DNA from 3 places in the Blautia caccae genome. Region 3 is predicted to be linked to each of the others. Evidence: predicted binding sites of a transcription regulator. Region 3 holds the regulator's gene; each other region holds the start of a gene.
What was found. Region 3 encodes Rex, which represses fermentation and respiration genes when NADH is low (regulators of the CRP and FNR family bind a similar motif). Its sites were predicted from a motif close to ATTGTTAANTANTTAACAAT; they were not measured.
Positions count from the first base shown of each region.

Region 1: WMO65_RS13340 (L-lactate dehydrogenase) is a predicted target of Rex. The motif match lies at 1,102-1,121, and genes of this name have one in related genera.
Region 2: gap (type I glyceraldehyde-3-phosphate dehydrogenase) is a predicted target of Rex. The motif match lies at 1,889-1,908, and genes of this name have one in related genera.

Region 1 covers NZ_JBBMFP010000010.1:232,822-236,102, reverse strand. Annotated here, with positions in the region: gene WMO65_RS13345 (sensor histidine kinase) at 1-734, shown strand, start outside; gene WMO65_RS13340 (L-lactate dehydrogenase) at 1,314-2,261, shown strand; gene WMO65_RS13335 (CoB--CoM heterodisulfide reductase iron-sulfur subunit B family protein) at 2,349-3,149, shown strand; gene WMO65_RS13330 (4Fe-4S dicluster domain-containing protein) at 3,146-3,281, shown strand, end outside.
Region 2 covers NZ_JBBMFP010000005.1:114,986-118,266, forward strand. Annotated here, with positions in the region: gene mnmA (tRNA 2-thiouridine(34) synthase MnmA) at 1-169, shown strand, start outside; gene WMO65_RS07205 (GNAT family N-acetyltransferase) at 310-933, shown strand; gene WMO65_RS07210 (histidinol-phosphatase HisJ family protein) at 950-1,750, opposite strand; gene gap (type I glyceraldehyde-3-phosphate dehydrogenase) at 1,959-2,978, shown strand; gene WMO65_RS07220 (phosphoglycerate kinase) at 3,084-3,281, shown strand, end outside.
Region 3 covers NZ_JBBMFP010000002.1:164,162-167,442, reverse strand. Annotated here, with positions in the region: gene WMO65_RS02610 (NAD(P)H-hydrate dehydratase) at 1-1,110, opposite strand, end outside; gene WMO65_RS02605 (redox-sensing transcriptional repressor Rex) at 1,210-1,854, opposite strand; gene WMO65_RS02600 (ABC-F family ATP-binding cassette domain-containing protein) at 2,027-3,281, shown strand, end outside.

The DNA.
Region 1 (3,281 bases), on a different contig from region 3:
AGCAGCTAAATGATATCCAATATGGTATGGATACGGCTCTGTCAGAGCGAATGAAAAGCGAGCGTATGAAGGTGGAACTGGTATCGAATGTATCCCATGATATCAAGACCCCCCTCACCTCCATTATCAGTTATGTGGAGCTTATGAAGCAGGAGGAGAACCTTCCGGAGGATGTCAAGGATTATGTCCGTATTCTGGATATAAAGTCCCAGCGTCTGAAATCCATGGTGCAGGATGTCTTTGAGATCAGCAAGGCGGCCTCCAAACAGCTCCCCGTAAATTTAGAGGATTTGGATCTGGGCAAGCTTCTCCGCCAGACACTGGCTGATATGGAGGAACAGATAGAAGAAAGCTCTGTGACGGTTAAAGCACAGATTCCTGCAGAGGCAGTGATGATCCATGCGGATGGCAGCCGTCTCTACAGAGTTTTCCAGAACCTTCTGCAGAACGCCCTGAAGTATTCCCTGGATGGTTCACGCGTTTTCATAACACTGAAAACAGACAATAAAACAGCAAGGGCCACGGTAAAAAATATTTCCCAGGAGGAGATCCCGTCGGATATTGATTTTACCGAGCGGTTTGTACGCGGAGATGAGAGCCGTACCGACGGCGGAAGCGGACTGGGCCTTTCTATTGCCAGGAGTTTTACAGAGGCGTGCGGAGGTGTGTTCGGGATTGAAGTGGATGCGGATCTGTTTGTGGTGACAGTGGAATTTCCGATAAAAGATATTTAAACTAACATGTTTGATAGATAAAAAGACTGCCCCTGCGGTGCCGGAATGACGGAGCTGGCAGGGGCAGTCTTTTTTTGAATACAGCGTGCTTTTGTAAGCACACCTTAAAAATGTGTGATAAATTCAGAAATAACCATTTTTTGTTTTTTGTATACATACATGAATCTGCCCCAATATTCCAGGAAAATAATCGAAAAAATAATCGACAAAAAAAGTCCAAAAATAAATTGCACGCATAAAAATACAAGTAATTTAAGCATTTTTAATTTTTTGAATGCACGCACAAAAAACAAGATGGCCGAAAGTGCACTTTTCTACATTAACGTAGTAGATGAGGCAAAAAAGTACAAAAAATCGTTAAAAAGTTGTTGTTAATTTCTTATCAATATGATATCCTTAATTCGTAGCGCGAAATCAGATTCTTCTCAAAAGGCCCTGAAACCAGGGGGGATGAGTAAATATGTTTTAACAGAAAAACATACTCAGAGAGATAGAATTTGTGATTTCACATTTTTTTGAATATTAATTGTTAAAAAAAAGACAATAAGGACCACCCAAGGGAAGGGGAAAGGAGCAAGCATGAGTAGTAAAATTACTGTCATCGGAGCCGGAAGCGTTGGCTCAACAATTGCTTACACATTATCTAACGGGGATATCGCATCAGAGATCGTATTGATTGATATCAACAAAGAAAAGGTTGCCGGAGAAGTTATGGATATCGCACAGGGTACCTGTTTCCGCGATCCGATCAACATCGTTGCCGGAGAGTACGAGGATGCAAAGGATTCCGATATTGTGATCATCACATCAGGAATCGCCCGCAAACCGGGTCAGACAAGAATTGAGCTGACACAGACAAATGTGAATATTTTAAAGAGCATTACACCGGAAATTGTAAAGGCTGCGCCAAACGCGCTTTACATCATTGTAAGCAATCCTGTTGATATTATGACTTATGTATTTACAAAGATCTCAGGACTGCCGGAGAATCAGATCATCGGTTCCGGAACGATTCTGGATACGGCGCGCCTCCGCTGCGGACTGTCTGAACACTTTAAAGTTGCTCAGAAGAACATCCACGCTTATGTATTCGGTGAGCACGGCGATACTTCCTTCATTCCCTGGACCGGTGCGTATATATCAGGTGTCAGTGTAGATGAGTATTATGAACTGGCTAAGAACCTTGGCAAAGAGGTAGATGTGCTGGATAAAGACGAAATGCTGACCTATGTTCAGAAGTCCGGCGGCAAGGTGATCGCAAATAAAGGTGCTACCTTCTACGCGGTATCTGCAGCAGTATGTAAGCTCTGCGGAATCCTGCTGGCATCTTCAGATTCCATCGCAACCGTTTCCTCTATGATGCATGGGGAATACGGCATTGAGGATGTCTGCGTGAGCACCCTGACTCTGGTTGGCCCCAATGGTATCCAGGGCAAAGTGCCAATGCGTATGAACAAAGAAGAAGTTGCTAAACTTCAGGCAAGTGCCAACGCGCTGAAAGAAGTTATCAAACAGATAGAACTGTAGAAACAGGATGACTGTTCAGTATCCTTTGGTCCGCCAAGCAGGAAGTATGAGGATACTGGACAGTTTCCGGGATTATTAGGAGGAACTATGAAGTACAGTTATTATCCGGGGTGTACCCTGAAAACAAAAGCAGTGGAGCTGGATGCTTATGCCAGAGCTTCTGCAAGGGCACTGGGATTTGAACTGGAAGAAATTGAAAACTGGCAGTGCTGCGGCGGAGTTTATCCGCTGGGCACTGACGAGATCGCCACAAAACTTTCTTCCGTCCGTGCTCTCAATGAGGCCAAAGAAAAAGGCCAGGATCTGGTAACACTCTGTTCTGCCTGTCATCATGTGATAAAACGTGTCAATGATGATATGAAGAACGCAGACGATATTCGCACCAGAGCAAATAATTATATGCAGTTAGAAGAACCCTATGCAGGTGAGACGACAGTGCTCCATTTTCTGGAGGTACTCCGTGACCGCATAGGTTTCGACACGTTAAAGGAGAAAGTGACAGCTCCGCTTACCGGCAAAAAGATAGGCGCTTACTACGGATGCCTGCTTCTTCGCCCAAGCGGGCTTCTGGAATTCGACGATCCGGAGAATCCGTCCATCATCGAGGACTTCATCCGGGCCATCGGTGCAGAGCCGGTGATCTATCCGTACAGAAACGAGTGCTGCGGCGGCTACATATCCCTGAAGGAAAAAGAGATGTCAAAAACCATGTGTGATAAGATCATGGACAGCGCATCCGGATTTGGAGCTGACATGCTGATCACAGCCTGTCCATTATGCCTGTATAATCTGAATAAGAGCACTTGCGGCAGCAGACTTCCGGTATACTATTTTACAGAACTTCTGGCAGAAGCTCTCGGCGTGAAAGAGGAGGTAGCAAAAGCATGAATACTCCAAAAAAACAGGCTGAAATGATTAAGGAAATCAGCGGTGTCAATCCGCTGAAATGTATGAAATGCGGCAAATGTTCTGCATCCTGTCCATCCTACAATGAAATGGACATCAAACCCCATCAGTTTG
Region 2 (3,281 bases), on a different contig from region 3:
TATGGCTAAAATCCGGTATAACCACAGAGGTGCTTCTGCTGTCATACACAGAGAAGAGGAAGACAAGATTCGGGTGATCTTCGATGAACCCCAGAGGGCCATCACTCCGGGACAGGCAGTTGTCTTTTATGACGGAGAATATGTAGCCGGAGGCGGCATTATTTTATGACTTTTTTGGAGTATAAAATTGCCCGGGAGACAGTTTTTGCATGAAGCTGTTTTCCGGGCAGTTTTTTCTTTGGGCCGGTACAGATCGTATGCAGAACACGCGGCCGAAATATTGGGTTTTAACCGGGAGGTAAGGATTAGATGAATGTGAGAGCAGAGAGACTGGATAATGAAAGCATTCGGTACATATATAAAACCTACATGAAGAAAGATTTTCCAAGGTCAGAACTCAAACCTCTGAAAAGTATTCTGGCGCTGACAGAGAGCGGCAGAGGGGATGGGTATGGGTTCTATGACGGGAATGCACTGGCAGGATATGCGTTTTTGATAAAGGCACCCTCCGGGAGGGCATACCTGATCGATTATCTGGCAGTGCTGCCGTCTGTGAGAGGCAGAGGGTATGGGAGTGCATGTCTTCTGGCACTTCAGTCTATTTTAGATAAAAGAGACATGTACAGCGATAAAGAAGCCGTACGGGAGAACGAGGGGTATATCATCATGGCAGAGACCGAAGACCCATCCTTTGCAGCCCGGGAAGAGGAACTGCAGGTCCGCAGAAGAAGAATCCGCTTTTACGAAAAGAATGGATTTTTTGATTCCCGGAACACCTGCCGCCTCTTTGGGGTGGAATACAGAATTTTAGGAAAGTCCTCCGCTGCAGCCGAAAAAGAGGAGATACAGATACGCTGCAGGGAGGAATTGGACAGCATTTACCGCACTGTCATTCCTAAGATCGTATATGGCAGCCAGGTGATCTGGCTGTAAGATTTCGGAATTTCTCTTACAATGGAAGAAATTCCGGTTTTCTGTTCCTGAAAACCGTATAATAATGAAAACCACATTCCTTTAACAATGCCCCTGCGCGCTCAAAGTCATAGGCTATATGTTCCGGCGCATGAGCGTCAGAGCCAAGGGTGAGGATTTCGCCTCCCAGTTCCCGGTAGCGGCTTAATATCTTTTCCGTGGGATTGGGATGCCCGAGACCGTATTTGAACCCCGCGGTGTTGCATTCCAGTCCGATGCCCTTCTGCACCAGAACGCGGAGAATTTCGTCCAGGATATCTCTGTATTTTTCATAGGTATAATACAGGTTGCGGTTGGGGCCGTAGCGAACCACATAGTCAATGTGACCGCATACATCGAAACAGGAGAAGACTTTTAAGTTTTCCAAAAGGCAGGTAAAATAGCTGCGGTATGCCTCCTCCTCGCTGCGGTTTTCAAAAAATATCCTGTCATAGGGGTCACATCCGTCCGCAACATGCACGGAGCCGATGACAAAATCAAAGGGGTAACCGGCTGCGAAGGACGGCAGTTTCCCGGTCAGATGGGGCTGGAGTCCAAGCTCGATACCGAAATTTATCTCTATTTTATTTTCATACTTTTTTCTGAGTTCCAGAAGTTTTTCCCGGTAAGCCGGCATATCCACAAGAAAATCAAACTCTCCTGTGGGAAAATCGAAATCCATATGCTCTGTAAAGCAGACCCGGGGCACATTTCTGTGAATGGCACCGAGGATCATGTGCTCCATAGGAGCTTCGCTGTCGCTGGAAAATGATGTGTGCATGTGATAATCTGCGTACATAGATGACATCTCCTTTTCATTTGCTGCCCTAATTATATAGGAAAGAGAGGGAATTGTACATAAAGAGAATGTAAAACTGGTACGATTTTTCATTTTATGCTTGAATTTTTGTCTCAGATTAGGTACAATATCAAATAGGTTGATGTTTCTTTAACAATCTTAATAGAAACCTCACGGAATACAAACACTTTTAGGAGGAATGAATAACATGGCAGTAAAAGTAGCAATCAATGGATTTGGACGTATTGGACGTCTGGCTTTCAGACAGATGTTTGGAGCAGAAGGATTTGAAGTTGTAGCAATCAATGACTTAACATCTCCGACAATGTTAGCTCACTTACTGAAATATGACTCTACACAGGGAAGATATGCACTTGGCGATACAGTAACAGCAGGTGAAGATTCCATCACAGTTGATGGCAAAGAAATCAAAATCTACGCAAAAGCTAACGCTGAAGAACTTCCTTGGGGAGAAATCGGTGTAGATGTTGTTCTGGAATGTACAGGTTTCTATACATCCAAAGCAAAAGCAGAAGCTCATATCAAAGCAGGTGCTAAGAAAGTTGTTATCTCCGCTCCGGCTGGAAATGACCTTCCGACCATCGTTTACAATGTAAACCATGAGACACTGACAAAAGATGACAACATCATCTCCGCAGCTTCCTGTACAACAAACTGCCTGGCTCCGATGGCAAAAGCATTAAACGACCTGGCTCCGATCAAATCCGGTATCATGTGCACAATCCATGCTTACACAGGCGATCAGATGACACTGGACGGACCGCAGAGAAAAGGCGATTTAAGAAGATCTCGTGCAGCTGCAGTTAATATCGTTCCGAACAGCACAGGTGCTGCAAAGGCAATCGGTCTGGTTATTCCGGAACTGAACGGCAAACTGATCGGATCTGCTCAGCGTGTTCCGACCCCTACAGGTTCTACTACAATTCTGACAGCAGTTGTTGACGGAACTGTAACTGTAGATCAGGTTAACGCAATCATGAAAGAGCAGGCTACAGAGTCCTTCGGATACAACACAGACGAAATCGTATCCAGCGATATCATCGGTATGAAATACGGTTCTCTGTTTGATGCAACCCAGACAATGGTTCTGCCGTTAGACAATGGCACAACTGAGGTTCAGGTTATTTCCTGGTATGACAATGAGAATTCTTACACAAGCCAGATGGTAAGAACAATCAAATACTTCGGAAAATTATTAGAGAAATAATATTACAAATAAAGACTCATTAAGGGGTCCGGTCTATTTTGGACCGGGCTCCTTTTGTCCATTCTGTTATTTAACAAGAACAAATATTAAAGGAGGCATCATCCAATGCTCAACAAGAAATCAGTTGATGACATCAACGTAAAAGGAAAAAAAGTTTTAGTCCGCTGTGATTTCAACGTTCCCCTTCAGGAAGGTAAGATCACAGATGAAAACCGTCTGGTGGCAGCCCTTCCCACTATCAAGAAGCTGATTGCTGACGGTGGAAAAGTAATCCTGTGCTCTCATCTGGGCAAACCTAAGGGA
Region 3 (3,281 bases):
ATGCGGTGTCACAAGGACCGGTGCCGGATATTGGGACAGCACTTCCATTCTGCCGGCCAGCAGATTCAGGCCGTCCGCGTCGATCAGCAGAGGTTTTCTGCCCTCCGCCAGTATGGTATACAAAATATCTTCCGCCTGCTGTCCTGTGCCGAGTCCCGGTCCTACCCCGATCACATCAGCCCATGCAAGCCCTTCCCGAATCTGTTCTTTTCGGATCTCTTCATCGTCATAAAAGCTGTACATGGCCTCCGGCAGCATTGTGGTCAGTGCCTGACGGTTCTCTTCCCTGGTATGTACCTTTATCATGCCTGCGCCGGCCCTAAGAGCCGCACAGGCGGAGAGATATGCCGCGCCGCTTATATCCCGGCTGCCGGCTGCCAGGAATATTTTCCCGAAAGTCCCTTTGTTCCCGTCCGGTTTTCTCGCCGGAATCCGGCACAGATCCTTCTCCTCACAGCTCTGTATGGACAGTTCAAAATCATTCTGAGGCAGCCTGTAGATTCCGATATCAGCCGTCCTTACCTTGCCCGCGCAGGATGCGCCCGGGTAGAATAAAAGACCTGCCTTCTCATAAGCAAAGGTGACTGTCACATCAGCCTTCACTGCGCAGCCCAGCACTTTCCCCGTATCAGCACTGATACCTGAGGGAATGTCCACTGCCATGACCTTTGCCCCTGACCGGTTCAGAGCTTCGATGGTGTCCCTGTATTTTCCGCCCACTTCCCTGGACAGGCCTACACCAAAGACAGCATCTACTATAGTAGTATATTCAGCAGGTACTGCATTCTTGACAAAGGATATATGATAATTTTCTGCAATTTTCACTTGCTTTCTCATTTCTTCTGTATAATGGTCCTTTTTTCCAAGTATACAGATATCTGCCGAGACACCTGTCATATGGAGTATACGGGCCACCGCTACGCCGTCCGCACCGTTATTTCCGGTACCGCAGAGCACCAGAACTCTTTTCAGAGGAAAATTTTCCTCCCGAAGTGCCTGACAGACACTCAGAGCTGCCCGCTCCATAAGTACCAGGGAGGGAACCCCGATCTCGTGGATCGTGTATTCATCCAATAGCTTCATCTGTCCGCCGGTTACGATTTGTTTCATATCATACACTCCTCTCTTATTCCGGTATGAATCAGGGACGTCTGTCAAACCTTCCTGCAGAGCAAAAGGCCGCCGCAAAAATTCCGCAGCAGCCTTTTCTTACTTTTTATGTTCGGTCACATAACAATTCAGGTTATAAGACAATCGCATGAGGCTCTCAGAAAGGTGTACATTTTCCACGATGACATCCTCCGGGACCTCCAGATCCAGATGTGCGAAATTCCAGATGGCTTTGATTCCGTTTTCCACCAGCAGGTTGGCTGTCTCCTCCGCGTTATTCTTAGGCAGAGTCAGCGCTGCTATCTGAACATCATTATCCTTCAGATACTGGGGAAGTTCATCCATCATAAGAATTTCGTTCCCACGGATAGAGATACCTTTCAGAACCGGATTCACATCAAATATACCCACCACTTTAAATCCGCGCTTTTCAAACTGTACATAATTGGCCAGTGCCTGTCCCAGATTGCCGGCTCCGATGATGATCATGTTGTGGGTCCTGTCGAGCCCCAGGATCTTGGCGATCTCTGTGTACAGGTACTGCACATTATAGCCGTATCCCTGCTGCCCGAATCCTCCGAAATTGTTCAGGTCCTGGCGGATCTGGGATGCGGTCACGCGCATCTTGCTGCTCAGCTCGTTTGAGGAAATACGTTCCACACCATCTTCCAAAAGTTCTCCTAAATATCTGTAATATCGGGGAAGTCTTCTGATGACTGCTTTCGATATGCATTTTTCGTCCACGACTTTACCCTCCTTATGTCTAAGTTTTCTGTTTCATATAGGAATATTATATATAATTGTTAAAATAAAGTCAAATACAATTCCAGTTATTGTTGTTTTTATCTGTTGTCAAATTCTGAATTTCCGATATAATAGGAAGGGTGAACCAAAAGATAAAGGAGATTCGTATAAAATGATACTGGCATGTCAAAACATTGAAAAATCGTTCGGAGGCATGAATCTGATCCATGATGCCTCCTTCCATATAGAAGAACGCGAAAAAGCCGCCCTGGTGGGCATCAACGGAGCAGGAAAATCCACACTGCTGCGCATCATCATGCAGGAGATTCCCGCGGACAGCGGAGAGGTAATCTTATCAAGGGGCAGGACCATCGGCTATCTGGCCCAGCATCAGGAGTTGGACAGCGCGCTTACCATCTATGACTCTCTGCTCCAGGTCAAACAGCATATTCTGGATATGGAGCTCCATATGCGCAGAACCGAAAAACAGATGAAGCACGCCCAAGGGGAGGAGCTGGACCGCCTGATGGAGACGTATTCCCGGCTGACCCATGAGTTTGAGATGGAGAACGGCTATGCGTATAAAAGTGAGCTTGTGGGCGTACTGAAGGGACTCGGCTTTCCGGAGAGTGACTTTGAAAAAGAAATCTCCACCCTGTCAGGAGGCCAGAAGACCCGTGTGGCCCTTGGCCGCCTGCTGCTGTCAAAACCGGATATCATCCTTCTGGATGAGCCTACCAACCATCTGGATATGGACTCTATCTCCTGGCTGGAGACGTACCTTTTGAATTATCCGGGAGCTGTCCTTATCGTATCCCACGACCGGTATTTTTTGGACAGGATCGTGACCAAGGTGATTGATATTGACAACGGAAAGGTAAGCTCCTTCAGCGGAAACTATTCCGCCTACAGTGAGAAAAAGGCCCAGCTTCGCAGAGATGCCTACCAGGCCTACCTCAATCAGCAGCAGGAGATCAAACACCAGGAGGAAGTCATTGCCAAATTAAAGCAGTTCAACCGGGAAAAGTCCATTAAGCGGGCTGAGAGCCGGGAAAAGATGCTGGATAAGATTGAAGTCATAGAAAAACCGACTGAGGTAAACGCGTCCATGCGTATTTACCTGAAGCCCCGCATAGAGAGCGGCATGGATGTGCTGACCGTGGAACATCTCTCTAAATCCTTTCCCTCCCTCCCGCTGTTTTCTGATCTGAACTTTTCCATCAAACGCGGGGAGCGTGTGGCCATCATCGGGAATAACGGAACCGGAAAAACGACGATACTCAAAATACTGAACGAGCTGGTCCCGGCCGACGCCGGCGTCTTCCATCTGGGAAGTAAAGTACACATCGGCTACTATGACCAGGAGCACCACGTACTGCATATGGAAAAAACCATCTTCGAGGAGATTTCGGATGATTTTCCCAAGC